Regions from separate parts of the Micromonospora sp. B11E3 genome, predicted to be linked through region 2. Evidence: riboswitches for the same ligand, from Rfam matches in the RefSeq annotation. Region 2 holds a riboswitch; each other region holds the start of a gene.

What was found. Region 2 has a riboswitch for cyclic di-AMP ahead of ABGB16_RS21945 (hypothetical protein). Riboswitches for the same ligand answer to the same signal wherever they lie in the genome.
Region 1: linked by a shared signal. The riboswitch ahead of ABGB16_RS07490 (hypothetical protein) and the one ahead of ABGB16_RS21945 (hypothetical protein) in region 2 are both predicted to bind cyclic di-AMP.
Region 3: linked by a shared signal. The riboswitch ahead of ABGB16_RS26420 (transglycosylase family protein) and the one ahead of ABGB16_RS21945 (hypothetical protein) in region 2 are both predicted to bind cyclic di-AMP.

Annotation. Positions count from the first base shown of each region.
Region 1 is NZ_JBDPMC010000009.1:81,228-85,370, reverse strand. It holds gene ABGB16_RS07495 (YibE/F family protein) at 296-1,687, shown strand; cyclic di-AMP (ydaO/yuaA leader) riboswitch at 1,854-1,984, shown strand; gene ABGB16_RS07490 (hypothetical protein) at 1,989-3,011, shown strand; gene ABGB16_RS07485 (carbonic anhydrase) at 3,182-3,862, opposite strand; gene ABGB16_RS07480 (helix-turn-helix domain-containing protein) at 4,061-4,143, shown strand, end outside.
Region 2 is NZ_JBDPMC010000047.1:34,115-38,257, reverse strand. It holds gene ABGB16_RS21955 (AAA family ATPase) at 1-981, shown strand, start outside; gene ABGB16_RS21950 (cation diffusion facilitator family transporter) at 1,090-2,004, shown strand; cyclic di-AMP (ydaO/yuaA leader) riboswitch at 2,159-2,291, shown strand; gene ABGB16_RS21945 (hypothetical protein) at 2,296-3,360, shown strand; gene ABGB16_RS21940 (hypothetical protein) at 3,481-3,957, shown strand; gene ABGB16_RS21935 (SRPBCC family protein) at 3,967-4,143, opposite strand, start outside.
Region 3 is NZ_JBDPMC010000069.1:8,821-12,963, forward strand. It holds gene htpG (molecular chaperone HtpG) at 1-554, shown strand, start outside; gene ABGB16_RS26415 (helix-turn-helix domain-containing protein) at 972-1,391, shown strand; cyclic di-AMP (ydaO/yuaA leader) riboswitch at 1,635-1,802, shown strand; gene ABGB16_RS26420 (transglycosylase family protein) at 1,805-2,443, shown strand; gene ABGB16_RS26425 (diacylglycerol kinase family protein) at 2,582-3,508, shown strand; gene ABGB16_RS26430 (AMP-binding protein) at 3,524-4,143, opposite strand, start outside.

The DNA.
Region 1 (4,143 bases), on a different contig from region 2:
GCCCCGCGTGCCTGTCGTGCCCGGCGTCTCCCTCCTGTGGCCCGGGGCCGCCGGTGCGACCCGGCGCGTCCCGGCTCCCGTGCCCCGCGTGCGCGTCGTGACCCATGTCTCCAACATGCCGCCCCGCACGGCCCGCCGTTCGCCGAACCACCGGCGGAATCCGGCGCGCACTCTGCGCCCGCAGGTGGGCCTGGCTACGATTCCGGGGCGATGGTCATCCGGAATCCGCTCCGTCCGCCCGCGCCGTCCGGGCCGCCGGCCCGCGTCCCAGCCTGACACCGTTTGGAGATCGTCGATGGGCGCCGACCACAGCCGAGCTGCTCCGCCCACCCCGCCCGGGGTGCGGCGGATCCTCGTCGCGACCGTGCTGCCGCTCTTCGCCCTCACGGTGGTCGCCGCGATCCTTCTCTGGCCGCGCGGCGGCGGTCCGCAGGCCGACGACGCGGCGGCCGTCCCCCGGTACCACGGCACGGTGACCCGGGTGGTGACGGAGCCCTGCCCGCCGCAGCCGGACGCGCCGGAGGGCGGGCCCGCCGCCGCGGCGGGCCCGTGCGGCACGGTCACCGTACGGGTCGAGCAGGGGCCGGACACCGGGCAACAGGTCGAGACGCCCATCCCGACCGGCCCGGGCGCCCCCACGGTCGCCGTCGACGACCGGATCGTCCTGGTCCGGCTGACCGACCCGGCGGACCCGGCGGCGACCAGCTACAACATCGCCGAGCACCAGCGCGGCAAGCCGCTGCTCTGGCTCGCGCTGGTGTTCGCGCTGGCGATCGTCGCGTTCGGCCGCTGGCGGGGGCTGGCCGCGCTGGCCGGCCTCGCCGCCAGCTTCGCCATCCTGCTGACGTTCGTGCTGCCCGGGATCGGCGGCGGCGGGTCGCCGCTGCCGATCGCGATCGTCGGCTCCGCGTTGATCATGTTTGTGGTGCTCTACCTCACCCACGGGATCACCGCGCAGACGTCGGTGGCCGTCCTCGGCACCCTGGGCAGCCTGGTGCTCACCGGCGTCCTCGGCGCCCTGGCGACCGCCGCCACCCACCTCACCGGGTACGGCACCGAGGACGCCACCACGCTGTCGATGTTCCAGGCCGACGTGGACCTGCACGGCCTGCTGCTCGCCGGCATCATCATCGGCTCGCTCGGGGTGCTCGACGACGTCACGGTGACCCAGGCGGCCACGGTGACCGAACTGGCGCACGCCAACCCAGGGCTGTCCAGGTTGCAGCTCTACCGGGCGGCCACCCGGGTCGGGCGGGCGCACATCGCCTCCACCGTGAACACCATCGTGCTGGCGTACGCCGGTGCGTCCCTGCCGCTGCTGCTCCTGCTCACCGCCGACTCCCGCCCGGTGTCCGAGCTCCTGACGAGCGAGTTCCTGGCGCAGGAGATCGTCCGCAGCGCGGTCGCCACGCTGGGCCTGATCGCCGCCGTACCGCTGACGACCGGCCTGGCCGCCGTGGTCACCGCGGCCGGCCGCACCGGCCCGGGCCGGCCCGCCGCCGACGGCGATTCCCCCGCCGACGTGCCCACCCCGCGCACGCCCACCACCGGCCACCGTCCCAGTCAGCGGGAAATCGCGCTGGAGGCGTTGAGCGGAGGAGGCGCCCACGACGGCTTCCGGGCCGGGCCGATCCACCCGCCGTCCCGGCCCGGAGACCGAGAAGGGAGCACGGACATCGCATGGTGAGACTGCTCAGCGTGACCGTCCCCACTGTGCGACCTGCGAAACGCGTCACCCATTACCGAAAGCAATTACGAAATGACGCATTTGGCGGGCTTCTGGGCGTAGATCCGCAGGAGTGCTCTCAGGTAACCTCGCTGCCGGTCACCGCCGAAGGCGCGCAGCGGCGCCTGCGGGGCCACCGCCCAATCGCCGCGAGGCGAGCCGGGGAACCAGGTAACCGGGGTGAATCCGCGACCGCGGTAGGGGCCACTTCCGCCCCGAACCCGTCAGCTAACCCGGTCGGCGGACGAGGGAAGGGAACACTGTGACGGCACCCCTACGCCGCTGGTTGACGCCCGTGGTGGCCGTGTTCGCGGCCCTGGCGATCCTCGCCGGACCGGCCGCCCCGGCGATGGCCGAGCCCTCCGGCCCCACCCCGTCCGGGCACGAGGAGGACGACGAGCCCCAGCTGATCACCGACGTCATCGAGGCCGCCAACCGCGAGTACAGCCAGGCCAAGGCGAAGCTGACGAAGTCCAAGCAGCGCCAGCAGCAGCTCGCCCTCGAGGTGCAGCGGGCCCAGTTCGAGCTGGACGCCCTCGCCCCGCAGGTCAGCGAGTTGGCCGCCCAGTCGTACCGGACGGGGCGGATCGGCGCCATGGCGGCGCTGCTGGAGAGCGGGAACCCGGACTCGTTCGTGCAGCGCGCGTCCGCCCTCGACGAGCTGAACATGATCAACGCGCAGAAGCTGGCCCGGGTCAACGAGGCCAAGACCCGCGCCGAGCAGGCCAAGCTGGCGCTCGACGCCGAGGTGCGCGAGCAGCAGAAGCAAACGGCGATCATGGCCAAGAAGAAGCACGACGCGGAGAAGGCCCTCGCGCTGGTCGGCGGCCGGGGCTTCACCGGCGGCCTGGTCTCCGCCACGTCCCCGGTGGCCCGGATCGCGCCGGGCCGGACCGCGGACGGCGGCTGGCGCCCGGAGTCGTGCAGCGAGAACGACCCGACGACCTCCGGCTGCATCACCCCCCGCACCCTGCACGCGTACAAGGAGGTCAAGCGGGCCGGTTTCAACCGCTTCGTGGGCTGCTACCGCCCCGGCGGGCCGTGGGAGCACCCGAAGGGCCGCGCCTGCGACTGGTCGCTGCAGAACAGCGGCTTCAGCCCGTGGCACAACAACGACACCCGGATGTACGGCAACAACCTCGCCGCGTTCCTCATCCGCAACGCCGATCGGCTGGGCATCTACTACGTCATCTGGAACCGGCAGATCTGGTTCCCGGCCACCGGCTGGAAGTCCTACAGCGGCCCGTCCAACCACACCGACCACGTGCACATGTCGCTGCTCTGACGCCGACCCGCGCACGAGGGCCGTCCCGGGCGGGGCGGCCCTCGTTCGCGTTCGGGTGCCGGCGACGCGGCCGCGGGGGAGGCCGGCGGCCTCCAGCGCGGCCGGGCAGACCAGGCGGCGGCCGGGCAGAGCAGACAGCGGCCGGGTGCGGCAGGCGGCGGCCGGGCGGGTCAGGCGGCGGCCGGCGGCTCGGTCAGGCCGGCCGGCACCGCGGCCACCGCCCGCGTCTCGCCCGCGCTGAGCCGGTACGACAGGCCGACCACCGCGCACCGTCCGCCGGCCACCTCGGCGGCCAACACGGACGAGTTGGCCAGGATCGCCTCGACGGTGTGCGCGATGTGGATGTCGACGATCTCGTCGAGGTCCTCGACTCCCCGCTCGGCGGCCAGGCCGAGGCTGGGCAGCACGGGGTCCACCACCGCCCGTAGGTGACCGGCCGGCGCGACGCCGGTGCTGGCCGCCGCCCTGGCCGCCTGCACGGCCCCGCAGGAGTCGTGCCCGAGCACCACCACCAGGGGGGTGCCCAGCACCGTCACCGCGTACTCGACGCTGCCCAGCACCTCTGGGCCGACGGTGTGCCCGGCCGTGCGGACCACGAAGAGGTCGCCCAGGCCCCGGTCGAAGATGATCTCGGCGGCCAGCCGGGAGTCGGAGCAGCCGACGATCACCGCGAACGGGTGCTGCCCCTCGGCCACGGCAGCCCGGTGGTCGGCGTCCTGGTTCGGATGGTGGGGCGTGCCGGCGACGAACCGGCGGTTGCCGGCGAGCAGCTCGGCGAAGGCCTGCTCCGGGGTGGGTGGGAAACCGGCGGCCGGCGCACGGCCGATCGACCGGGGGCCCAGCTTGTCCATCGAAGACTTCGAATTGTTCATGCCCTACCACCTCGCCATTTCACCCGTCGGCAACGGCGCCACTCGCGGCACGCGCGCCGTCGACCCACGGTCACACGCAGCGAAACGCACGTCAAGAATTACGTGATATGCATTTCATGTGTTGAGGTCGGTCGCGGGCGGCGGCAGGCGCCTACCCGGGGCCGTCGGGGCCATACCATGTCGGACATGGCGACGACAGGCGAGAACGGGAGCACCCGGAACTGGACGTTCCTCACCAACCACGCGCACGTGCTGCTCGC
Region 2 (4,143 bases):
GAGTTCCGCGAGTTCCTCAAGGCGTGGTGGCCGCGCCTGCACCCCCGGCACGTGCTGGGCTGGCTGGCCCGCCCGGAGCGGCTGCGCCGGTACGCCGGGGGCGTGCTGAGCCGGGCGGAGATCGGCCTGCTCGCCGAGGCGTACCGGACGCTGGACACCGACGGGCTCACGATCGCCGACATCGCCCTGCTCGACGAGCTGGACGCGCTGCTCGGCAAGCCGGTGCGGCCGGCCCGGCCGAAGCGGGACCCGTTCCAGCTGGCCGGCGGGGTGCGCGAGCTGAGCACGCACGCCGAGCGGCAGCGGGCGGCCCGCGAGGCGGCCCGGCAGCGCCCCGAGGACTACCGCGAGTACGCGCACGTGGTCGTCGACGAGGCCCAGGACGTCTCGCCGATGCAGTGGCGGATGATCGGCCGGCGCGGGCGGCTGGCGTCCTGGACGGTGGTGGGCGACCCGGCACAGACGGCGTGGACGGGCGAGGAGGAGGAGCTGACCCGGGCCCGGGACCAGGCGCTGGGCCGACGCCGCCGGCACCACTTCACCCTCACCACCAACTACCGCAACTCCGCCGAGATCTTCGCGGTGGCGGCGGCGGAGATCCGCCGGCTCTACCCGGACCTCGCGCTGCCCAGCGCGGTCCGGACCACCGGCGTCGAGCCGGTCCAGCTCACCGTCCCGCCGGCCGAGCTGCGGCCGGCCGTCGGCGCGGCGGTCGCCGAGCTGCTGGGCGAGGTGGAGGGGACGGTCGGGGTGATCACGCCGGTCCCGCGCCGGGACGAGGTCGCCGGCTGGCTCGCCGGCCAGGCCGGCCCGCGCCTGCAGGTGGTGACCAGCCTCCAGGCCAAGGGCATGGAGTACGACGGGGTCGTGCTGGTCGCCCCGAGGGAGATCCGGGCCGACCCGGGCTCCGGCGTCCGGACCCTGTACGTGGCCCTGTCCCGGGCCACCCAGCGCCTCACCACGGTCGACCCGACCGACTGACCGGGTACCCGGACGGGGTCACCGGTCGGAGTGCCGACGATTACTTGCACACATAGCGATGTGAGCATAGATTGGGCCGGCAGCGGGACAGGGACGGAGGGTGTGGGCGTGGGCGCAGGTCATGACCACCACCACGGCGTCACGTACGCCGCCGAGCGCCACCGGGGCCGGCTGTGGGCGGCGTTCGGGCTGCTCGGCGCGCTGATGCTGGTCGAGGCGGCCACCGCGTACGCCACCGGCTCGCTGGCGCTGCTCTCCGACGCCGGGCACATGTTCACCGACGTGCTCGGCATCGGCATGGCGCTCGCCGCGATCACCGCCACCCGCCGCGCCACCGCCGACCCCCAGCGCACCTTCGGGCTGTACCGGCTGGAGGTGCTCGCCGCGCTCGGCAACGCGCTGCTGCTCAGCGGCGTCGCCGTGTACGTCCTCGTCGAGGCGGTGCGCCGGTTCGGCAACCCGCCGGAGGTGACGACCGGCCCGATGCTCGCGGTGGCGGTGCTGGGCCTGCTCGCCAACCTGGTCGCGTTCGCCCTGCTGCGCGGCGCGGCAGAGGAGAGCATCAACCTGCGCGGGGCGTACCTGGAGGTGGTGGGCGACCTGCTCGGCTCGGTCGGGGTGATCGTCGCCGCGGCCCTGATCTGGGCGACCGACTGGTGGTGGGCGGACCCCCTCGTCGCGGTCGCGATCGGCGTCTTCATCCTGCCCCGCACCTGGCGGCTGGGCCGGGCCGCCGTCCGGATCCTGGTGCAGGCCGCCCCCGAGCACCTGCAGGTCACCGCCGTGCACGACCGACTGGCGGCGGTGCCCGGCGTGGTCGAGGTGCACGACCTGCACGTCTGGACGCTGACCTCCGGGATGGAGGTCGCCTCGGCGCACCTGACCATGGCCCCGGGCGCCGAGGTGGGCGCCGTGCTGACCGCCGCCCGCACGGCTCTGCACGAGGACTTCCACATCGAGCACGCCACGCTGCAGGTCGAGCCGGGAACATCGCCGGGAAACTGCGGTCCGACCGCCTGGTGATACCCAGCGCCGTCGATTCGGTGGACTATTGTGCCAACATGCCGGATTTGATGGGTTTGATCCAAGTACCGTGCGTCACGGGCGCAGCGCCCACCCCACCAGCACCGGTAGGCTCGGTCCCGGCCTCCGCTCCGGTGGCGCCCACCGGCGCCCGCGGCGGCCGTCGCCTAATCGCCCGCGAGGGCGAGCCGGGGAACCACGTTTCGTGGGGTGCATCCGCGTGAGCGGTAGGGATCTTCCGTCCCGAACCCGTCAGCTAACCCGGTCGGCGGCTGACGGAAGGACACGCGTATGCCAGTAGTGGCACCTGTACGAAGGACGGCCGCCCGGGTGGCGGCCCTGCTCGCGCTGGCGCTCGCCGGCGCCCTCGCGGTCGCCCCCGCCGGCCCGGCACAGGGGGCCCCGGCCGCCGCCCTGCTCGCCGCCGCGCCCGGCCAGGACGACGAGGGCGGCACCCCGGCGTTGCGCGCCGCGCTGGAGGCGGCCAGCAAGGGCTACCTCGACGCCAAGGCCGCCCTGAACCGCTCGGTGCAGCGGCAGCGGCAGCTCGGCGCCCAGCTCAAGACGATCGAGGCGGAGTTGACCGTGCGCGACGCCAGGGTCGGCGAGATCGCCGGCGTGGCGTACAAGACTGGCCGGCTCCGGGCGGCGTCGGCGCTGCTGAACAGCGCCTCGCCCGAGGGGTTCATGGACCGGGCGGCGGCGCTCGACCAGGTCGCCAGCAACGAGGACCGCATCCTGCGCGACCTGCTGGAGACCCGGGACCAGGCGAACCGGACGAAGCAGGCGCTCGACGGCGAGATCCGCGAGCAGCGCCGGCAGGTGACGGTGATGGGCAAGCGCAAGGAGCAGGCCGAGCGCGCGCTGGCCGTGGCCAACGAGCGGGCCAGCGGCGGGTCGAGCCCCGGCGGCACCTCCGGCGCCACCGCCACCCCCGCCAAGCGCAACCCCGACGGCTCCTGGCCGGCCGAGTCGTGCAGCGTCAACGACCCCACCCCGGCCAACGGCTGCATCACCCCGCGCACGCTGCACGCCCTCAACCAGGCCAAGGCCGCCGGCTTCACCCGGTACGTCTCCTGCTACCGCCCGGGCGGCTCCGGCGAGCATCCCAAGGGGCGGGCCTGCGACTTCGCCGCCCAGAAGGACGGCTTCGGCGGCGTGGCCACCGGCGGCGACCGCACGTACGGCAACAACCTGGCGGCGTACTTCGTCCGCAACGCGGACAACCTGGCCGTGCTGTACGTGATCTGGTTCAAGCAGATCTGGCTGCCCAGCAGCGGCTGGAAGGCGTACAGCGGCGGCAACGGGGACCCGTCGAGCGACCACACCAACCACGTGCACCTGTCGGTGTACTGATCCCGCGTCCCCCGGTGGCCCGTCGCGCGGCGGGCCACCGGGGCGCTACGCCCCCGGGCGTACGCGGGATGTCGCCGGTGGGCCCACGACCCGGGCGGCCGGCGCGGCGAGCATCGGGACATGACCCGACTCCCGCCCCGCGCCCGCAAGGCCCTGCTCACTCTGCACCTGGTCACCGCGCTCGGCTGGCTCGGCGCGGACCTCGTCCTGCTCACCCTCGGGGTGGCCGGCCTGCGCGGCGCGGACCCGGCCGCCGTCTACCCCGCCGCCGCGCTGGTCGGCACCTGGCTGTTCGCGCCGCTGAGCGTGGCGGTCTGGCTGGTCGGGGTGGCCAGCTCGCTGCTCACCCCGTGGGGGCTGCTGCGGTACCGCTGGGTGCTGGTCAAGCTACTGCTCACCACGGTGATGACCGGGCTGGTGCTGTTCCTGCTCACCCCGAAGCTGCGGCTGCTCGGCGAGCTGGCCGGGGCGGCCTCCGCGCACGACCGCGTCGACCTGGTGGTGGCCCCGAGCGTGTCGTCCGCCCTCCTGGTGGTGGCCACGGTGCTGTCCACGTACAAGCCGTGGGGGCGGCTGCGGAGGTCGGGCGGCCGTTAGCCGGAGGGCTCAGGCCCGCGAGGCGGAACCGTCCGGCGGACGGCCCAGCACCTCGGCGAGCCGGCGGGCCAGGCCGAGGTGCGCCGAGCGGGCCTGCCGGAAGGCGTACCCGAACAGCGGGGCGGGGGCGACAAGCGTGATCTCGACGTCGATCCGGACCACGCCGTCCGGCTCGTCGCGCAGCCG
Region 3 (4,143 bases), on a different contig from region 2:
CGTTCCGGGCCAGGGGCTACGAGGTGCTCATCCTCACCGACCCGGTGGACGAGGTCTGGGTCGACCGTGTCGGCCAGTTCGACGGCAGGCCGCTGCGCTCGATCGCCAAGGGGCAGGTCGACCTGGACACCGAGGAGGAGAAGAAGGAGGCCGAGGCCGCCCGCGAGCAGCAGCGCCAGGAGTACGCCGACCTGCTGACCTGGATGACCGAGAAGCTCCGCGACAACGTCAAGGAGGTCCGGCTCTCCACCCGGCTGACCACCTCGCCAGCCTGCGTGGTCGGGGACGCGCACGACATCACCCCGACGCTGGAGAAGATGTACCGGGCGATGGGGCACGAGGTGCCGCAGGTCAAGCGGATCCTGGAGCTGAACCCGGGGCACCCGCTGGTGGAGGGGCTGCGCAAGGCCCACGAGCAGGGCGCCGAGTCCGACGCGCTCGCCGAGACCGCCGAGCTGCTGTACGGCATGGCGCTGCTCGCCGAGGGCGGCGAGCTGGCCGACCCGTCCCGGTTCGCCCGCGTCCTCGCCGACCGGCTGGCCCGCACCCTGTAGGGCCGCGGAGGACAGGTACGAGCCGGCCGGCGCCACGACGGCGCCGGCCGGTTCTGCCGTGCGGGCCCCTCTCACGACCGCTGGTTTCGACACCGAAGGTCCACCAGGCCGGGTGTGCCTCCTGTGGAGCTGATGTGGGCGGGAGGTGCCGTGGCCGTCGCCGATGGATGCTCGGCGCGGGGCGTCCGGGACAGCCGCCGGTCGGGCGAGCGGAGACAATGCTCCCGTGCGGGGGTCACGGGTTCGCGGGACGGGATTGGCGGCGGCCGTGTTGCTCCTGCTGGCCGGCTGCTACCAAGAGACGCGGGCCAGTGCTCCGCCCTTCAGGGTCGGGGGTGAAGGCCCGCGCGGGATGGTCGCCAAGGTCCGATCGTGCCCTGTCCAGGATGGTCACAGGTCGGAGCTATGGTGCTCTGTGTGCAGCTTCGGTACAACTACCGGGTTTATCCGACGTCGGGTCAGCAGCAGGCGCTGGCGCGGGCGTTCGTGTCCTGTCCGGAGGGCCCGCCGCGGGCCGTCCGGCCGGTGGAGATCCCGGGGTCGACCCAGGACGATCTGCGGCGCGTCCTGTCCGGTCACGCCGCGCCCACGGAGCAGGGTGTCCGGGCGGCGCTGGCCGGCCTTGACCTCGATCCCCTGATCATCCAGCAGGTCGCGGCGGTGGACGGGGTCGTCGGAGTGGCGCTGCGCGGCAGCCAGTACGACTGCCTGCTGGCCCGCGTCGACGGTGAGCGGGCGGAGGTGTGGCGGCCGAGCCGCGTCCAGCTCGCTCCCGGGGAGTTGAGCTGCACGGCCGACGTCGCCGCGCGCGGGCTGGGCCAGCGCCCGCCGCACTGACCTGAGTGGGGGATGGCTCGCCCCCGCGATGGGCGGGACCGGACGGAAACCACGATGTGTGACCGCCGCCCTGTGTGGGGAGGGCCGGGTCGGAATCGGTCCGTCGGCTGCCATGCACGTCCGGCGCGGCGGCGCACCTCGACTGTGGAGCCCGTCGCCCGAGCGGGTGACGAAGGTGACAAGAGGTGGGCGGCCGTCGCGGATGGTGCCTAACGTCGGTCGGGTCCACGAACGTGGACACCACGGTCGGTAACGCCTAATCCTGCCGCCGGCCGTCGGCACCTTGTCCTCAGGGCAGGAGCGGGGGACCCAACGTTCCTCGGTGCACCGTCACCTCGGGGTGAAGCCGCCACCGGCGGCCGGGCTCCTCGGCCCGAACCCGACAGCTCACCTCGTCGGCGTGGAGGATCACCATGGCAACTGAATACATCGCCCGCCACCGTCGGGTGACCGCTCTCCGTGCCGCCGTCGCCGCGGGCGCCGTCGCCGGGGTCGTCGCCCTGTTCGGGCCCGCCGCCCCGGCCCAGGCCGCGGTCAACTGGGACGCCATCGCCCAGTGCGAGTCCGGCGGCAACTGGCACATCAACACCGGCAACGGCTACTACGGGGGCCTCCAGTTCTCGCAGGGCACCTGGGCCGGCTACGGCGGCAGGAAGTACGCCGCGCGCGCCGACCTGGCGACCCGCGGCGAGCAGATCCGCATCGCCGAGAAGGTGCTCAGGGGCCAGGGCATCGGGGCGTGGCCGACGTGCGGCAGGAAGGGCGGCTCGACCAAGACGTACAGCCCGAGGTCGGAGACGAAGGCCGCCCCGAAGAAGGAGCGGTCCTCGCGTATCGAGAAGCCGGCGTCGCGGAGCAAGCGGGACACCACGAAGGGCGCCCCGGCCACCGGCGGCGGCCGGACCTACGTGGTGCGGTCGGGGGACACCCTGTCGGAGATCGCGCAGGCCAAGGACGTCCGGGGCGGCTGGCGCGCGCTGTGGCAGAGGAACGAGCGGGTGGTGGGCGACCAGCCCGACCTGATCTTCCCCGGCCAGCGGCTCAGCCTCTGACGCACGGTCGTCGGCCGATGCGGCCCGGCGACCCGGCACACCGAAGCGCCCGGCCGGTCCTCCGGCCGGGCGCTCGCGTCCCAGGGCCCGGGGTCGGGGACGCGTGGACTCCGGGCCGGCTGGGTAACACCGGCGGGCATGAGCGCCAGCACGCTGATCAGGCCCGACGAGGCCGCCCCGGGCCGCGTCGGCACCGTCGCGGTGGTCGCCCACCGGAAGAAGACCCTCGGCGGCGGCCTCGACGAGCTGCGCGCCACGCTGGTCGGCGCCGGCGTCGAGGACCTGCTCTGGTACGAGGTGTCCAAGAGCCGCAAGGCGCCGAAGAAGGTCCGCAAGGCGCTCGACAGGGGCGCCGGGCTGGTTTTCGTGTGGGGCGGCGACGGCATGGTGCAGCGCTGCGCCGACGCCCTCGCCGGCACCGGGGTGCCGATGGCGATCCTGCCCGCCGGGACGGCGAACCTCTTCGCCACCAACCTGGGCGTCCCGGCCGACCTGCCCGGGGCGGTGCGGGTGGGCCTCAGCGGCCGGCGGCGCCGGCTCGACCTGGGCCGGCTCAACGGCGAGCACTTCGCGGTGATGGCCGGCGCCGGCTTCGACGGCGAGCTGATCGGCGAGGCCGACCGCCGGCTCAAGGGCCGGCTGGGCCGCCTGGCGTACGTGTGGACGGGGCTGCGGCACGTCCGCGGTGAGCTGGTCCGCACCCGGGTCCGGGTGGACGGGGCCGACTGGTTCGACGGCGAGGCGAGCTGCGTGCTGTTCGGCAACGTCGGCACGATCACCGGGGGCATTCCCGCGTTCGACGACGCCCGCCCCGACGACGGCGCGCTGGAGGTCGGGGTGGCCACGGCGGCCGGCGCGGTGGACTGGGCGCGGACGCTCGGGCGGATGGCCGCCGGCCGCTCGGACGAGTCGCCGTTCGTGCGGATCACCCGGGGCCGGAAGATCACCGTACGGTTCGCCGCGCCGCGGACGTACGAGCTGGACGGCGGGGCGCGGGCGGAGACGAAACGGCTGAAGGTCAGGGTGCGGCCCGGGGCGCTGACGGTCTGCTGCCCCGACGACTGACGGTCGGAGCCCGGTTCACCCGAGGGCCGCGGCGCGCGCCCGGGCGCGGCGTACCACCGCCGGCAGCCGCCGCGCGGCCAGCCGGGCGAGCGCCGCGCAGCCGATCCCCACAGCCAGGGACGCGACCAGCGCCGCCCACCGCGACCAGGGGGCGACCAGCGGCATCACCTGCCAGTGGGTGAGGTAGACGTACAGCGAGCTGCCGGCCAGCAGCGCCGCCGCCCGGTTGACGGTCCGCCGGCTCGGCAGCCGGGGCACCCAGACCAGCAGCGCGAACCCGGCCACGACCAGCGCCTCCCGCGCGGGCTGACCGAAGAACCCGGGCACCGTGAGCAGGGCGGCGGCGGTGACCACGACGCGCCGGGCGGTCGTGTCGGCGCGGGCCGCCGCCCAGCCGAGGGCGAACAGCCAGAACACCACGACGGCGGACGGGACGTGGCCGCGGGCGGCCAGCCCCGGCAGGTCGTACCGGGTGACGAGGCCGAGCGCGGCGAGGGCGAGCGGCAGCGCGAACGGCAGCCGCCGCTCCAGCCGGTCCACCGCGGGCACGGCCAGCAGCGCGACCGCGGCGAGCAGGATGTACACCAGCGCCTCGACGAACCAGAACTGCCACTCGGTGGCCCCGCCGTGCGGCC